Regions from separate parts of the Paenibacillus sp. SN-8-1 genome, predicted to be linked through region 1. Evidence: a T-box and tRNA genes for the amino acid it is inferred to sense, from the RefSeq annotation. Region 1 holds a T-box; the other holds one or more tRNA genes.

Region 1 (7,436 bases):
AAATCTCCGATAATAGGGATTTGCTCGTGCAGCTGCATTTTTGTGGCCACAATATATTTGGTTCCCTGGTCAATCAGAAATACAATGAATGCGATTAAGTAATAAATCACTGCAGATCGTCACCTCGTTTTTGATATTACCCACCGCACAATCCGGCAGAATTAACCACAATTTAGCCTTGTATATTGTAGCACAGCAGGAAAGAAAACGTCCACGTACGATAGGATTTTCCTCCTCTAAAACACCCCCCCTCTGCACAACCTAGAGGTAAGTGCTTTTACATTCTGTGCACATAAGAAAGGAGAACCCTTATGTCTCATCTAAGCAAAGAGCAGATTACCACTCTTGAACAAAGACTACGGGAGCAGCGCGAGGATATTGCAAGCCGTCTGGCCTACAATGAGCATTTTGGGATGGCTGCAACTACACGCGAAAATATTGATGAATTATCCACCAACGACAATCATCCCGCGGACCTCGGTACTGAAATGTTCGAGCGTGGCAAGGATTTAGCCTTGGCTGAGCATGCTGAGCTCCGTTTGGACCGGATTGATGACGCTCTGGATCGAATCAGAGAAGGGAGCTATGGAGTATGTATTACCTGCGGCCAGCCCATAAGTTATGACCGGCTGAACGCCATCCCCGAAACCACATATTGCAAGGAGCATACACCACAAAGAGAAGTCTCCAGCAAACGTCCTATTGAAGAGGAATTCCTGTACCCTCCCTTCGGCCGAACCAGCCTTGATGAGCGAGATGATCAGAACGGCTTTGATGGAGAGGATGCCTGGCAAATTCTCGAAAGCTATGGAACCTCTAACTCGCCGGCTATGGCGGAGGACAACGAAATTGACAATTACAATGATATGGAGATTGAAGCCGACAGTGAGCTGGATGGATTCGTTGAGCCGTACGAAAGCTTTGTCGCAACCGACATCACGGGTACCGACGTATTCTTTTACCGGAATGGGCAGTATCGCAAGCATATGAGCAGCACCAAGCATCTGGAATCTGAGGATTCCTTAGGCACCGGCTCTAACGAGTATTAAGCTCCAGCTGACGCTGGACAATACGCACAATATCAGCAATATAATCACCGACAATCGGCAAATTAAGCGCCCCTAACACTTGAAGGAAGTATACAATGGTCGCCGCAAAAATAGTGAACCCGATCGCAATCCCCACCCCGCGGGAGGCACCGAAGATTAGGTTCAGCCAAATAAGCCTCCACGGCTTCATCATAAGCTGGGTATACTCCAAAATTCGTGACTTCTCCAGTTCATGTGACCAATGGAGAGTCACTTTATATACAGTTCCCATCTTCTCTTCCATCGTCCCATCCAGCAATTGTTCTTCAGTTTCTTTAGCTGCATTCACCGGCTTGCGGTGTATCATTTGACTTGTTCAGTCCTTCCGTAGGTGGCCTTTAAGCTGCTTCATTCAAAATACAAACGAGCCCGCCAGATTTTCCTAGGGGGAATTTCTGGCTAAAGCTCGTTAGTTATTTTTTGCTATTTAGTATGGCCCTAATTCAGAGAACCATGCTGTTTTTATTCGGCAATATGAATTTTGATCTGTTTGGTTCCCAAATCAACCTGCTCCGAGCCTTCCTTATCCCCGAAGGATACTTCCGTAACAAGTACATTTTCACGAAGCACATGGTCAAAAGCGGCAATGGCAGCCTTCAGCTCATCATCTACACTGAGCGTAAGGTGAACCCTTTTCTCAATCGGAAGATCCAGCTTCTTGCGTGTGTCCTGAACCGCACGAACCACCTCACGAACCAGTCCTTCCTGTTCAAGGGCAGGGGTAATCTCGGTATTCAAGGCAACTGTAATCCCGTACCCGGAGGCAGATGCAAATCCAGGCTTCGCCTGCTTCTCAACCAGCAGTTCCTCTGCTGTAATCTCAAGCTCCTCACCTTCTGGGGAGGTAATATGAAGAACGCCGCTACTTACGATCCGGCGGGTTTCGTCCGCAGCAAGACCCTTCAGATAACCTTGCAGGAAGCCAACATTCTTGCCATATTTCTTCCCAGCGACCTTAAGGTTCATCTTCAGCGTGAAATCAACAAATCCACTGTCGCTTTGCTCCATTTCAATGTGTTTGATGTTAATCTCATCCTTAATGATCTCTTCATAATCCGCAACTGCAAAGCTTCGATCAATAGAGATAATCAGCTCGGACAGCGGCTGACGCGTCTTAATTCCTGTCTCATTCCGAACATTACGGGCCAGCTCGACAATTTGACGAGCCGTCTCCATATCTTGCTCAAGGTCTTTATCAATAAGGGACTCATCTGCTTTTGGATAATCCGCAAAATGGACACTTTCAAGCTCCCCAGCTAGATTGCTGTAAATATCTTCAGCAAGTAGAGGCGTGTACGGAGCGGTCAGCTTGGCCAGCGTAACCAGAACATTCGTTAGTGTCTGGTAAGCAGACAGCTTATCTTCACTGAGTCCGCTGCCCCAGAAGCGGTCGCGGGAACGGCGGATGTACCAGTTACTGAGCTCATCCACGAACTGTTCAATCGCTTTGGCCGGATTCAGGAAATCGTTCACCGACAGACCTTTATCCACAGTCAGAATCAGACTGTTCAGGCGCGACAGCACCCAACGGTCCAGCTTGCTCTCAGAAGGACGATAAGCTTGCTCCTCAGGACGGTACCCATCGATATTGGCATACAATGTAAGGAACGCATGGGTATTAACCAGCGTGTCGACAACTTTTGATTTGGCTTCAGCTACGATACCTTTAGAGAAACGTTTGCTGTTCCATGGCGCACTGTCGGACAGAAGCGCCCAGCGGAAGGCATCGGTGCCATACTCTTCAATGATATCCCAAGGATCGATTACATTACCTTTGGATTTGGACATCTTTTGCCCATTTTCATCCAGGATGTGCCCTGTTGCAATTACAGCTTTATACGGTGCTTTACCGGTGAACAGAGTGGAGACCGCCAGCAGACTGTAGAACCAACCGCGCGTCTGGTCAATCCCTTCACAAATCATATCCGCCGGATACTGCTCGCTGAATTCCTTCTCATTCTCAAATGGATAATGCTGCTGGGCAAATGGCATGGAGCCACTGTCGAACCATACGTCGATGACTTCCGATGTCCGTGTCATGACACCCTCTTCATGGAATGGAGATTTAAGCTTAATCTCATCCACATAAGGCTTGTGCAGTTCAATATCCTCAGGTACATCGCCTATGGCATGCTCTCTCAGCTCAGCAATGCTTGCAGGGGCGAATTCCTTGCCTGTTTTGTCACAGACCCATACGTTCAGCGGAGTTCCCCAGTAGCGGTTCCGGCTGATGTTCCAGTCCACCAAATCCTCCAGGAACTTACCAAAGCGTCCTTCACGAACATGTCCTGGATACCAGTCCACACTGTTATTGTTGGCGATCAGCTGATCCTTCACAGCGGTTGTCTTGATGAACCAGCTGTCCATAGCATAGTACAGAAGCGGCGATTTACAGCGCCAACAGAATGGATAACTGTGCTCATACTTCTCTTTGCTGTACAGCAATCCGCGCTCGGACAACAATTTGACGATATCCAGATCACAATCCTTCACAAAACGTCCTGCGAGGTCGGTTACCACTTCGGTATATCTTCCTTGAAGGTTAACGACACTAATGAATTCGATATCGTTCTCGCGGCAGGTTCTATAGTCGTCCTCACCATGAGCCGGAGCCAAATGAACGATCCCTGTACCACTGGAATCCGTTACAAATTCAGCGCCCACTACCACCAGGCCATTCTTAGGATGGATGTAGTCAAACGGAGCTTTGTAGCTCTTGCCGACCAGTTCCGCACCACTCAGAGTGGAGAGAACTTCATACTCGCCCTTAAGTACATCCTTGGCAAGACTTTCAGCCAAAATAAATATTTCGTCGCCCTGCTTAACGCGCGCATAAGTGATTGACGGATTCACAGCAAGCGCAGTATTCGCTGGCAGCGTCCATGGTGTCGTCGTCCATGCAAGAATGTATTCCTCGCTGTCATTCAGCTTGAATTTGGCGGTCGCACTAAGATCCTTAACATCTTCGTAGCCTTGAGCCACTTCATGTGAACTTAGGGTAGTCTGGCAGCAAGGGCAATAAGGGCTCACGCGATGACCACGATACAGAAGCCCCTTCTTGTGGATAGTGGACAGAATGTTCCACACACTCTCAATATAGCTGTTCTTAAGCGTGATATAAGGATCATCAAGATCCGTCCAGTAGCCGATCGCTTCGGTCAGCTCTCTCCACTGTTTCTCATATTCAAAGACACTGTCCTTACACTTCTTAATGAATTCTTCAACCCCATAATTCTCGATTTCCTGCTTGCCGGAAATTCCAAGCTGCTTCTCCACACCGAGCTCCACCGGCAGACCATGGGTATCCCAGCCAGCTTTGCGGACAACCCGGTAACCGTTCATAGTCTGATAACGCCCAATAAAGTCCTTGATTACACGGCCAAGCACATGACCGATGTGAGGTCGTCCATTCGCAGTCGGAGGTCCCTCATAGAACACGTAGTTCGGTCTCCCTGCCCGGTTCTCAATACTTTTGCGGAACGTATCCTCACTATTCCATTTGGCCAAAATCCGTTTCTCCCGCGCACGGGCTTTTTCTTTCACATCCACCTTTTGCATCCCTAACAGCCTTCCTTTCTCCAACGTAAAATCATAGTCTGAAAACAACAAAAAAAGCCCGTCCCTAAAGGGACGAACTTATGCTCGCGTTACCACCCTTGTTCCAATCTTCCTTCAGCGTGGCAGATGAAAGATTGACAACTTAGTCCATACACTTGATATGGGTCCGGTATAACGGCCGGCAGCCGGTAAAGCTTAACGTCTCCAGAGAACTTTGATCTCTGCAAATTTAGGCTTAACTTCTCCGGGAGGATATTCCGTCTGGCTCTTGAACGTTGGCTTTCAGCAGGATGCCAACTCTCTGGGGATCAAGGGGTTCAGCGTACTGGTTCCCATCATCAAAAGATTGCTTTGCAGTTAAAATGATATGTTCTTATTTATACCTGTTTTAGGTCATAATGTCAACCTGGAGAAGGCCTAGTAAATCTCGCGCACTTCACGCTCACCGCGTTTGGTATCCTCTTCAAGAGATTCCCAGCCATCTTGACTTAAAAGTTCCAGCTGTGCTTCGACCAGTACCCGGAAGCGAGCCCGGTACACGGATGCCTGTTTCTTGAGTTCTTCAACTTCAAGGGCAACCTTGCGGGATTTGCTTAAGGATTCGTTGATAATACGATCCGCATTCTTCTCTGCTTCTTTTATAATAAGCTGAGCTTCCTTCTTCGCATTGTTTCTAACCTCGTCCGCCGCTTCCTGGGCAACGATGATCGTCTTGCTCAGCGATTCTTCAATCGTAGCAAAATGGTCAAGCTTCTCCTGCACCGTCAGCAGCTGGTTCTGAAGATCCTTGTTCTCCCGAATGACACTCTCGTAATCCTTAATGATCTGATCGAGAAATTCATTCACTTCATCTTCGTCATAACCGCGAAGACGTCTAGAGAACTCCTTATTATGTATATCCAGCGGCGTTAATGGCATGCTGCGCACCTCCTAAAAATTTGAACAACAAGGCAGAAGATCAGGTTGTCGCTCTGTACACTGTATTCCAATTCGACAGATCAAGAAGATTTCCTGCTGTCTTCTACACAAATTTCCCGATTTTCACACGGAATCTCCCTTTTTTCGTCACGCCGTCGAGCTCCAGGACTTTGAACCGTCCAAATCCCTGCAGAGAGACAACATCCCCTTCTTTTAAATTCTTTGAAGGGTCTTCCTCTGTCCTCCAATTGATTCGACAGCGGCCAGCTTTGATTGGAATCAAAACCTTGCTTCGGCTAAGCCGGTACACATCACTGACAATCCCGTCCAATCTCAAGGAAGCCACGGTCAGCACCATGGAATCCAGGCTTTGACTCGATACACGAAGTTCATGTAAATCCTTGATCTCCGTATATACATTGACCCTGTGGACTTGACGCAGATTAGCACGAAGGTAGTCCGCGGTCTCTTCAGCAACAATTACATTGCAGCCATCCTCAAGAACATGGATGTCTCCAATCTTGTCACGCTTCAGTCCCAAGGACAGCAGGGCCCCCATATAGTCTCCGTGTTCCAAGCTGTCCAGCTTTTGGTCAAGAGAAGATATATCAAGAACTTTAAGCTTCATCGGTTCATAGGATAAATCCCGATAGCCCGGGGCTATAAGAGCGCGAACCCGTTCAGCTCCTTCATACCCGCCGTCATGCCGGACGCTCACCTCGGGGTTCCTTCTAGCCAGAGATTCCAGGATGAAGAATTGACGAGGGTCCAGGAAATCGGTTAACTTCACTTCATGGTATTCCCCGGCTCCAACAATCCACTCCCATGCCCGGTCAACAAACATTCGTTCTTCCGGCCGGAAATGCTCATAGATGTCAATCTTCATTATCTGCTTCCTGTAAGATAGCCGATCACACTAACAAGCCCAATAACAGCAAGCCGGAGTACAAATAAGGCTACGATTGGAGAAATATCAATCATGCCCATAACCGGCGGTATGAAACGGCGGAATGGAGCAAGAAATGGCTCAACCAGCTTCCCAAGCAGGTCACCAATAAAGCTCTCCCTGACATTCGGTATCCATGACATCAGAATGTAAATGATAATCATATACGTATAAATTTGATACAAGGCATAAATAATCGTCTCAATGCTGCTCAAACTCCGGTCACCTCATTCTGTTATATTCTTGTTCGTCGGCTAGAATTTCAGTAATGGAGCCCTGAATTTCAACCGTATCCGGGGTGCACAGAAAGATGTTTCCGCCAATTTTGGAAATACTACCGCTCAGAGCATAGACCGTACCACTCAGAAAATCGATAATACGAAGGGCCTGATCATTACGGACACGCTGCAGATTGACAACCACTGCGCGGTGCGAACGCAGATGATCTGCAATCTCTTGCGCTTCATCATAAGAACGAGGCTCATTCAAGATCAGCTTCACATTCTTCTGGGAATGAATACTTACCACATTACTTCCCCTTTGATTTCTACGTGCGTCGAAGCTCGGAGTTTCAAGCTCAGGTTCATCCGTCTCCTGGAATTTCTCTCGTTCCACAACTTCCTCTTCTTCCTGAAGACCAAAGAAATTCATAAATTTATTCATGACTCCCATTAATTCTCCTCCTCTTTCCCCACTAATAGAGTTCCGAGGCGAAGCCATGTCGCCCCTTCTTCAACCGCCACCTCAAAATCATTCGACATTCCCATCGATAAATGTTCCATCGGCTCGTCTGTTAACGACTTCTCATTCAGCTGATCTCGGAGCTCCCTTAGCCCTCTGAAAATAGGTCTTGTATCCTCCGGGTCACCCTCGAAGGGGGCCATAGTCATTAGCCCGATTACCTTGAGATGAGGCAGCTTCCGAAT
Region 2 (7,436 bases), 2.1 Mb from region 1:
CGATTATAGCTATTGTCTTCTTTAAGACTTTGGACATCTAATCCTTTAACTTTGGCACTCAACCAATCTAAGGCAATCTTCTTGGCACTGGTCTCATCAACTTTGGAGGCTCCTTCTTTGGTATACATCTGGATTAGACGACCAGGCAGACTAACATATATTACTTCACCGGTCACTCCATCCACTTGAGCACTGAATGAGGTGCCCCAATTACCTATCTGAAGATTATATTGAAGCTCCCACTTCTTATCGTAATCCACTGGGTAGCTATTCTGATTGCCAAATTCTGCGGAGCTCAGTGTCACCTTAGAAAGCAGCGGAAACATTTCCTTTACCGCCTTGTCAGCTTGAGCAGAAGTAATTTTAGCCCCATTTGGCAATTTATCACTAGTTCCATTTACAGATGTAGATGTAGATGCAGAAACCGTGCTGCCTGAAGCCCTGGAATCCTTAGTGTCAGATATGATCACTGTATTGTCTGCCCAAGCGGCTGTAGGACCGCTTAACATTAGAAGCACTAACGTACATGCTGCAAAAACTAGTGGCCTATTCTTTCGAGCATATGTACCCTCCCTAGAAGTTTGAGTTAACTGTTCCTTGCTGCTGTTCTTATTGTTCATTACTGCTTCCCCTTCCCTCTCCACGTGATAGATGATTCTTATAATAAAGAACACACTCTAACTGGAAAAGTTTGGACGAAGTAAAAAATAAAATAAAAAAACCATGAACTAATGTTCATGGTCTACTTTAAACTATATGCCGGTGAAGGGACTCGAACCCCCACGGTTTCCCTCACGATTTTGAGTCGCGCGCGTCTGCCAGTTCCGCCACACCGGCATGGTGTGTAATTCTTCTCAATAGATTAATGAGAATATGGCGCGCCCTAAGAGATTCGAACTCCTGACCTTTTGATTCGTAGTCAAACGCTCTATCCAGCTGAGCTAAGGGCGCAAATATTTAATACGGTAAAACTGTCTATCAAAGTTTAAGAATGGAGGCGCCACCCAGATTTGAACTGGGGATAAAGCTTTTGCAGAGCTGTGCCTTACCACTTGGCTATGGCGCCATAAATGGAGCGGACGACGGGAATCGAACCCGCGACCCTCGCCTTGGCAAGGCGATGCTCTACCGCTGAGCCACGTCCGCATATTAAATGGCTGGGGATATAGGATTCGAACCTATGGGTGACGGAGTCAAAGTCCGTTGCCTTACCGCTTGGCTAATCCCCAATGTAAAGTTAATGGGGCGATCGAGGGGACTTGAACCCCCGAGTGCCGGAGCCACAATCCGGTGCGTTAACCCCTTCGCCACGACCGCCATAATACTTACACATTATGAAATTGGCAGGGGCAGCAGGAATTGAACCCACACCAACGGTTTTGGAGACCGTTGTTCTACCTTTAAACTATGCCCCTAAAAACTGGTGGAGGCTGATGGATTCGAACCACCGAACTCGTAGAGAGCAGATTTACAGTCTGCCGTGTTTAGCCACTTCACTAAGCCTCCAAAAAATGGTGCCGGCGAGAGGACTTGAACCCCCAACCTACTGATTACAAGTCAGTTGCTCTACCAGTTGAGCTACACCGGCACGGTGTAAAAGAATCATGGTGGCTCGGGACGGAATCGAACCGCCGACACGAGGATTTTCAGTCCTCTGCTCTACCGACTGAGCTACCGAGCCATAATGCTTACTATTACATATTAAATTATAAGATTTAAATGGCGGAGCCGACGGGATTCGAACCCGCGGTCTCCTGCGTGACAGGCAGGCATGTTAGGCCTCTACACCACGGCTCCACACTATGTAAATCAATTGCGGGGGCAGGATTTGAACCTGCGGCCTTCGGGTTATGAGCCCGACGAGCTACCGGGCTGCTCCACCCCGCGTCAGTATAACAATATGGTGGAGGCTGAGGGGATCGAACCCCCGACCCTCTGCTTGTAAGGCAGATGCTCTCCCAGCTGAGCTAAGCCTCCATATGTTAAACATAATCTTTATTTTAGCAGATACACTGCTATAAAATCAAGTGTGAATAATGGTGACCCGTAGGGGATACTCGTTCTTCGAACGAGACTGCAATGTATTCCTAACGAACCAAATGCTCCGACGAACCCTGATGGGTTCTCATCCCCACTTGAAGCTGTTTAATGAAAGTGGTGACCCGTAGGGGATTCGAACCCCTGTTACCTCCGTGAAAGGGAGGTGTCTTAACCCCTTGACCAACGGGCCTTACAATAATAGTGGCGGAGAGAGAGGGATTCGAACCCTCGAGACGCTTGTGACGCCTACACGATTTCCAATCGTGCTCCTTCGGCCAACTCGGACACCTCTCCATATGGCTCCCCGAACAGGACTCGAACCTGTGACAACTCGATTAACAGTCGAGTGCTCTACCAACTGAGCTATCAGGGAACATTATTCAATTCAGGCTTGATCGCCTGAAAACTAGATACGAAACGAACTTGCGTATGCTCTTCTTGGACTGCGTCCTTCCGAGCTGTGTTGGATAAGCCCTCGACCGATTAGTACTGGTCAGCTCCATGCATTGCTGCACTTCCACCCCCAGCCTATCTACCTCGTCGTCTTCAAGGGGTCTTACATACTGGGAAATCTCATCTTGAGGGGGGCTTCACGCTTAGATGCTTTCAGCGCTTATCCCTTCCGCACGTAGCTACCCAGCTGTGCTCCTGGCGGAACAACTGGTGCACCAGCGGTGCGTCCATCCCGGTCCTCTCGTACTAAGGACAGCTCCTCTCAAATTTCCTACGCCCACGACAGATAGGGACCGAACTGTCTCACGACGTTCTGAACCCAGCTCGCGTACCGCTTTAATGGGCGAACAGCCCAACCCTTGGGACCTACTTCAGCCCCAGGATGCGATGAGCCGACATCGAGGTGCCAAACCTCCCCGTCGATGTGGACTCTTGGGGGAGATAAGCCTGTTATCCCCAGGGTAGCTTTTATCCGTTGAGCGATGGCCCTTCCATGCGGTACCACCGGATCACTAAGCCCGACTTTCGTCCCTGCTCGACTTGTCAGTCTCGCAGTCAAGCTCCCTTATGCCTTTGCACTCTTCGAATGATTTCCAACCATTCTGAGGGAACCTTGGGGCGCCTCCGTTACTCTTTAGGAGGCGACCGCCCCAGTCAAACTGCCCACCTGACACTGTCCCCATACCGGTTCACGGTACCAGGTTAGAACTCCGATACGATCAGGGTGGTATCCCAACGTTGCCTCCACAGAAGCTGGCGCTCCTGCTTCTTAGGCTCCCACCTATCCTGTACAAATCGTATCAAAGTCCAATATCAAGCTGCAGTAAAGCTCCATGGGGTCTTTCCGTCTTGTCGCGGGTAACCTGCATCTTCACAGGTATTAAAATTTCACCGGATCTCTCGTTGAGACAGCGCCCAAGTCGTTACGCCATTCGTGCGGGTCAGAATTTACCTGACAAGGAATTTCGCTACCTTAGGACCGTTATAGTTACGGCCGCCGTTTACTGGGGCTTCGGTTCATAGCTTCGGGTTACCCCTAACCACTCCCCTTAACCTTCCAGCACCGGGCAGGCGTCAGCCCGTATACTTCGCCTTGCGGCTTCGCACAGACCTGTGTTTTTGCTAAACAGTCGCTTGGGCCTTTTCACTGCGGCCCCCTCGTGCTATTCACACTACCGGGGCACCCCTTCTCCCGAAGTTACGGGGTCATTTTGCCGAGTTCCTTAACGAGAGTTCTTCCGCGCGCCTTAGAATTCTCTTCTCGCCTACCTGTGTCGGTTTGCGGTACGGGCACCTTCTCCTGACTAGAGGCTTTTCTTGGCAGTGTGAGATCATGACCTTCGCTACTGTAATTTTCACTCCCCATCACAGCCCAGCCTTAACGGTGTGCGGATTTGCCTACACACCAGCCTCACTGCTTGGACAGACATCCATCAGTCTGCGTCACTACCCTGCTGCGTCACCCCATCGCTCATAACGGATTACGGTGGTACAGGAATTAGGGCCTGTTGTCCTTCGACTACGCCTTTCGGCCTCGCCTTAGGTCCCGACTTACCCTGAGCGGACGAACCTTCCTCAGGAACCCTTAGGCTTTCGGCGGATCAGATTCTCACTGATCTTTTCGTTACTCATACCGGCATTCTCACTTGTATGCTGTCCAGCGCTCCTTACGGTACACCTTCAACCTACATACAACGCTCCCCTACCCCTGATGCAAAGCATCAAGCCATAGCTTCGGTGGTGTGTTTAGCCCCGTTACATTTTCGGCGCAGAGTCACTCGACCAGTGAGCTATTACGCACTCTTTAAATGGTGGCTGCTTCTAAGCCAACATCCTGGTTGTCTGTGCAACTCCACATCCTTTCCCACTTAACACACACTTGGGGACCTTAGCTGATGGTCTGGGCTGTTTCCCTTTTGACAATGGATCTTAGCACTCACTGTCTGACTCCCGGATCTAAGTTTATGGCATTCGGAGTTTGACTGAGCTTGGTAACCCTTGGCGGGCCCCGCACCCAATCAGTGCTCTACCTCCACAACTCGTTATTCCGAGGCTAGCCCTAAAGCTATTTCGGGGAGAACCAGCTATCTCCGAGTTCGATTGGAATTTCTCCGCTACCCCCACCTCATCCCCGCATTTTTCAACATACGTGGGTTCGGGCCTCCAGTGCGTGTTACCGCACCTTCACCCTGGACAGGGGTAGATCACACGGTTTCGGGTCTACGTCCACGTACTATAAGTCGCCCTATTCAGACTCGCTTTCGCTGCGGCTACGGCTCTTCACCTTAACCTTGCACGGGAACGTAACTCGCCGGTTCATTCTACAAAAGGCACGCCATCACCCATATAGAGGGCTCTGACTTCTTGTAAGCACACGGTTTCAGGATCTCTTTCACTCCCCTTCCGGGGTGCTTTTCACCTTTCCCTCACGGTACTGCTTCACTATCGGTCGCTAGGGAGTATTTAGCCTTAGCAGATGGTCCTGCTGGATTCATACGGGGTTTCACGTGCCCCGCACTACTCGGGATCCGTCTCGGAGGGATCAGACTTTCGGTTACAGGGCTTTTACCTCTTCTAGCGGGCCTTTCCAGACCTCTTCGCCTACCCTAATCCTTTGTAACTCCATGTGAGACGTCCCACAACCCCAAGGGGCAAGCCCCTTGGTTTAGGCTGTTCCGCGTTCGCTCGCCGCTACTGACGGAATCACTCTTGTTTTCTCTTCCTCAGGGTACTTAGATGTTTCAGTTCCCCTGGTCTGCCTCTTCGCAACCTATGTATTCAGTTACGAGTGACTGCGAATTACCACAGCCGGGTTTCCCCATTCGGACATCCCCGGATCAAAGCTTGCTTACAGCTCCCCGAGGCCGTTTCGTTGTTCGCCACGTCCTTCTTCGGCTCCTAGCGCCTAGGCATCCTCCGTGTGCTCTTAGTAGCTTAACCATATGCTCCGGTTTGTGGGCTGCTGGCTCTGTTGTCCGTTCATTTCCTGATCTTATAGAACCCTACAAGGAGGAAATGAACTTCCAAAGGATCCATCATCCCACAAACCTTCGCGCTACCTTAGATACTTCACTTGTTTGCACAAGTTCAGCTTAAAGGAATTCTAATTTACGCAAATTCGTTTCGTTATCTAGTTTTCAAGGATCAAACATAACTAATAGATGTGATTATGGTGGAGCCAAGCGGGATCGAACCGCTGACCTCCTGCTTGCAAGGCAGGCGCTCTCCCAGCTGAGCTATGGCCCCATATAGAGATATTAAATTTGAATGGTGGGCCTTAGTGGACTCGAACCACCGACCTCACCCTTATCAGGGGTGCGCTCTAACCAGCTGAGCTAAAGGCCCTTATTCTTAAATTGTAACCCGTAGTGGGTTGCGCTTGGCGACGTCCTACTCTCCCAGGACCCTGCGGTCCAAGTACCATTGGCGCTGGAGGGCTTAACGGTCGTGTTCGGGATGGGTACGCGTGGAACCCCTCCGCCATCATCACCAAACGCTTTGTGAAAGAGGCTTGCTCTCTCAAAACTGAACAACGAAGTGAGGTGAAAACTTTACGAAGTAAAGTTACTTCGAAAGCATAAGCTTGCTTTGCGATGCAAAGCGGGTCCGGCTGCCTTGCGGCAGACCGTGTATTTGAATGCTTCCGTTGCAGGAAGCGATTCTCCATAGAAAGGAGGTGATCCAGCCGCACCTTCCGATACGGCTACCTTGTTACGACTTCACCCCAATCATCTACCCCACCTTCGGCGGCTGGCTCCTTGCGGTTACCTCACCGACTTCGGGTGTTGTAAACTCTCGTGGTGTGACGGGCGGTGTGTACAAGACCCGGGAACGTATTCACCGCGGCATGCTGATCCGCGATTACTAGCAATTCCGACTTCATGCAGGCGAGTTGCAGCCTGCAATCCGAACTGAGACCGGCTTTTCTAGGATTCGCTCCACCTCGCGGCTTCGCTTCCCGTTGTACCGGCCATTGTAGTACGTGTGTAGCCCAAGTCATAAGGGGCATGATGATTTGACGTCATCCCCGCCTTCCTCCGGTTTGTCACCGGCAGTCATTCTAGAGTGCCCACCCAAAGTGCTGGCAACTAAAATCAAGGGTTGCGCTCGTTGCGGGACTTAACCCAACATCTCACGACACGAGCTGACGACAACCATGCACCACCTGTCACCTCTGTCCCGAAGGAAAGGTCTATCTCTAGACCGGTCAGAGGGATGTCAAGACTTGGTAAGGTTCTTCGCGTTGCTTCGAATTAAACCACATACTCCACTGCTTGTGCGGGTCCCCGTCAATTCCTTTGAGTTTCAGTCTTGCGACCGTACTCCCCAGGCGGAATGCTTAATGTGTTAACTTCGGCACCAAGGGTATCGAAACCCCTAACACCTAGCATTCATCGTTTACGGCGTGGACTACCAGGGTATCTAATCCTGTTTGCTCCCCACGCTTTCGCGCCTCAGCGTCAGTTACAGCCCAGAGAGTCGCCTTCGCCACTGGTGTTCCTCCACATATCTACGCATTTCACCGCTACACGTGGAATTCCACTCTCCTCTTCTGCACTCAAGTCACCCAGTTTCCAGTGCGACCCGGGGTTGAGCCCCAGGATTAAACACCAGACTTAAATGACCGCCTGCGCGCGCTTTACGCCCAATAATTCCGGACAACGCTTGCCCCCTACGTATTACCGCGGCTGCTGGCACGTAGTTAGCCGGGGCTTTCTTCTCAGGTACCGTCACTCCGGTAGCAGTTACTCTACCGGACGTTCTTCCCTGGCAACAGAGCTTTACGATCCGAAAACCTTCATCACTCACGCGGCGTTGCTCCGTCAGACTTTCGTCCATTGCGGAAGATTCCCTACTGCTGCCTCCCGTAGGAGTCTGGGCCGTGTCTCAGTTCCAGTGTGGCCGTTCACCCTCTCAGGTCGGCTACGCATCGTCGCCTTGGT

What was found. A T-box is a leader RNA that pairs with one kind of tRNA and senses whether it is charged. The one in region 1 lies ahead of ileS (isoleucine--tRNA ligase), so its partner is inferred to be a tRNA-Ile.
Region 2: it has a tRNA-Ile gene. The T-box ahead of ileS (isoleucine--tRNA ligase) is inferred to sense a tRNA for this amino acid. The anticodon was not compared.

The regions. Positions count from the first base shown of each region.
Region 1 is NZ_CP194782.1:1,645,239-1,652,674, reverse strand. Features, by position in the region: gene lspA (signal peptidase II) at 1-110, opposite strand, end outside; gene ACRRNK_RS07635 (TraR/DksA C4-type zinc finger protein) at 312-1,049, shown strand; gene ACRRNK_RS07630 (DUF5665 domain-containing protein) at 1,036-1,332, opposite strand; gene ileS (isoleucine--tRNA ligase) at 1,551-4,646, opposite strand; T-box leader at 4,712-4,994, opposite strand; gene ACRRNK_RS07620 (DivIVA domain-containing protein) at 5,064-5,564, opposite strand; gene ACRRNK_RS07615 (RNA-binding protein) at 5,668-6,450, opposite strand; gene ACRRNK_RS07610 (YggT family protein) at 6,450-6,725, opposite strand; gene ACRRNK_RS07605 (cell division protein SepF) at 6,733-7,182, opposite strand; gene ACRRNK_RS07600 (YggS family pyridoxal phosphate-dependent enzyme) at 7,182-7,436, opposite strand, start outside.
Region 2 is NZ_CP194782.1:3,712,790-3,720,225, forward strand. Features, by position in the region: gene ACRRNK_RS18155 (YcdB/YcdC domain-containing protein) at 1-620, opposite strand, end outside; tRNA gene ACRRNK_RS18160 (tRNA-Leu) at 758-837, opposite strand; tRNA gene ACRRNK_RS18165 (tRNA-Arg) at 875-951, opposite strand; tRNA gene ACRRNK_RS18170 (tRNA-Cys) at 993-1,066, opposite strand; tRNA gene ACRRNK_RS18175 (tRNA-Gly) at 1,072-1,146, opposite strand; tRNA gene ACRRNK_RS18180 (tRNA-Gln) at 1,155-1,229, opposite strand; tRNA gene ACRRNK_RS18185 (tRNA-His) at 1,242-1,317, opposite strand; tRNA gene ACRRNK_RS18190 (tRNA-Trp) at 1,342-1,415, opposite strand; tRNA gene ACRRNK_RS18195 (tRNA-Tyr) at 1,422-1,506, opposite strand; tRNA gene ACRRNK_RS18200 (tRNA-Thr) at 1,513-1,588, opposite strand; tRNA gene ACRRNK_RS18205 (tRNA-Phe) at 1,606-1,681, opposite strand; tRNA gene ACRRNK_RS18210 (tRNA-Asp) at 1,721-1,797, opposite strand; tRNA gene ACRRNK_RS18215 (tRNA-Met) at 1,814-1,887, opposite strand; tRNA gene ACRRNK_RS18220 (tRNA-Val) at 1,902-1,977, opposite strand; tRNA gene ACRRNK_RS18225 (tRNA-Glu) at 2,156-2,230, opposite strand; tRNA gene ACRRNK_RS18230 (tRNA-Ser) at 2,243-2,334, opposite strand; tRNA gene ACRRNK_RS18235 (tRNA-Asn) at 2,338-2,413, opposite strand; rRNA gene ACRRNK_RS18240 (23S ribosomal RNA) at 2,504-5,433, opposite strand; tRNA gene ACRRNK_RS18245 (tRNA-Ala) at 5,664-5,739, opposite strand; tRNA gene ACRRNK_RS18250 (tRNA-Ile) at 5,762-5,838, opposite strand; rRNA gene rrf (5S ribosomal RNA) at 5,871-5,987, opposite strand; rRNA gene ACRRNK_RS18260 (16S ribosomal RNA) at 6,163-7,436, opposite strand, start outside.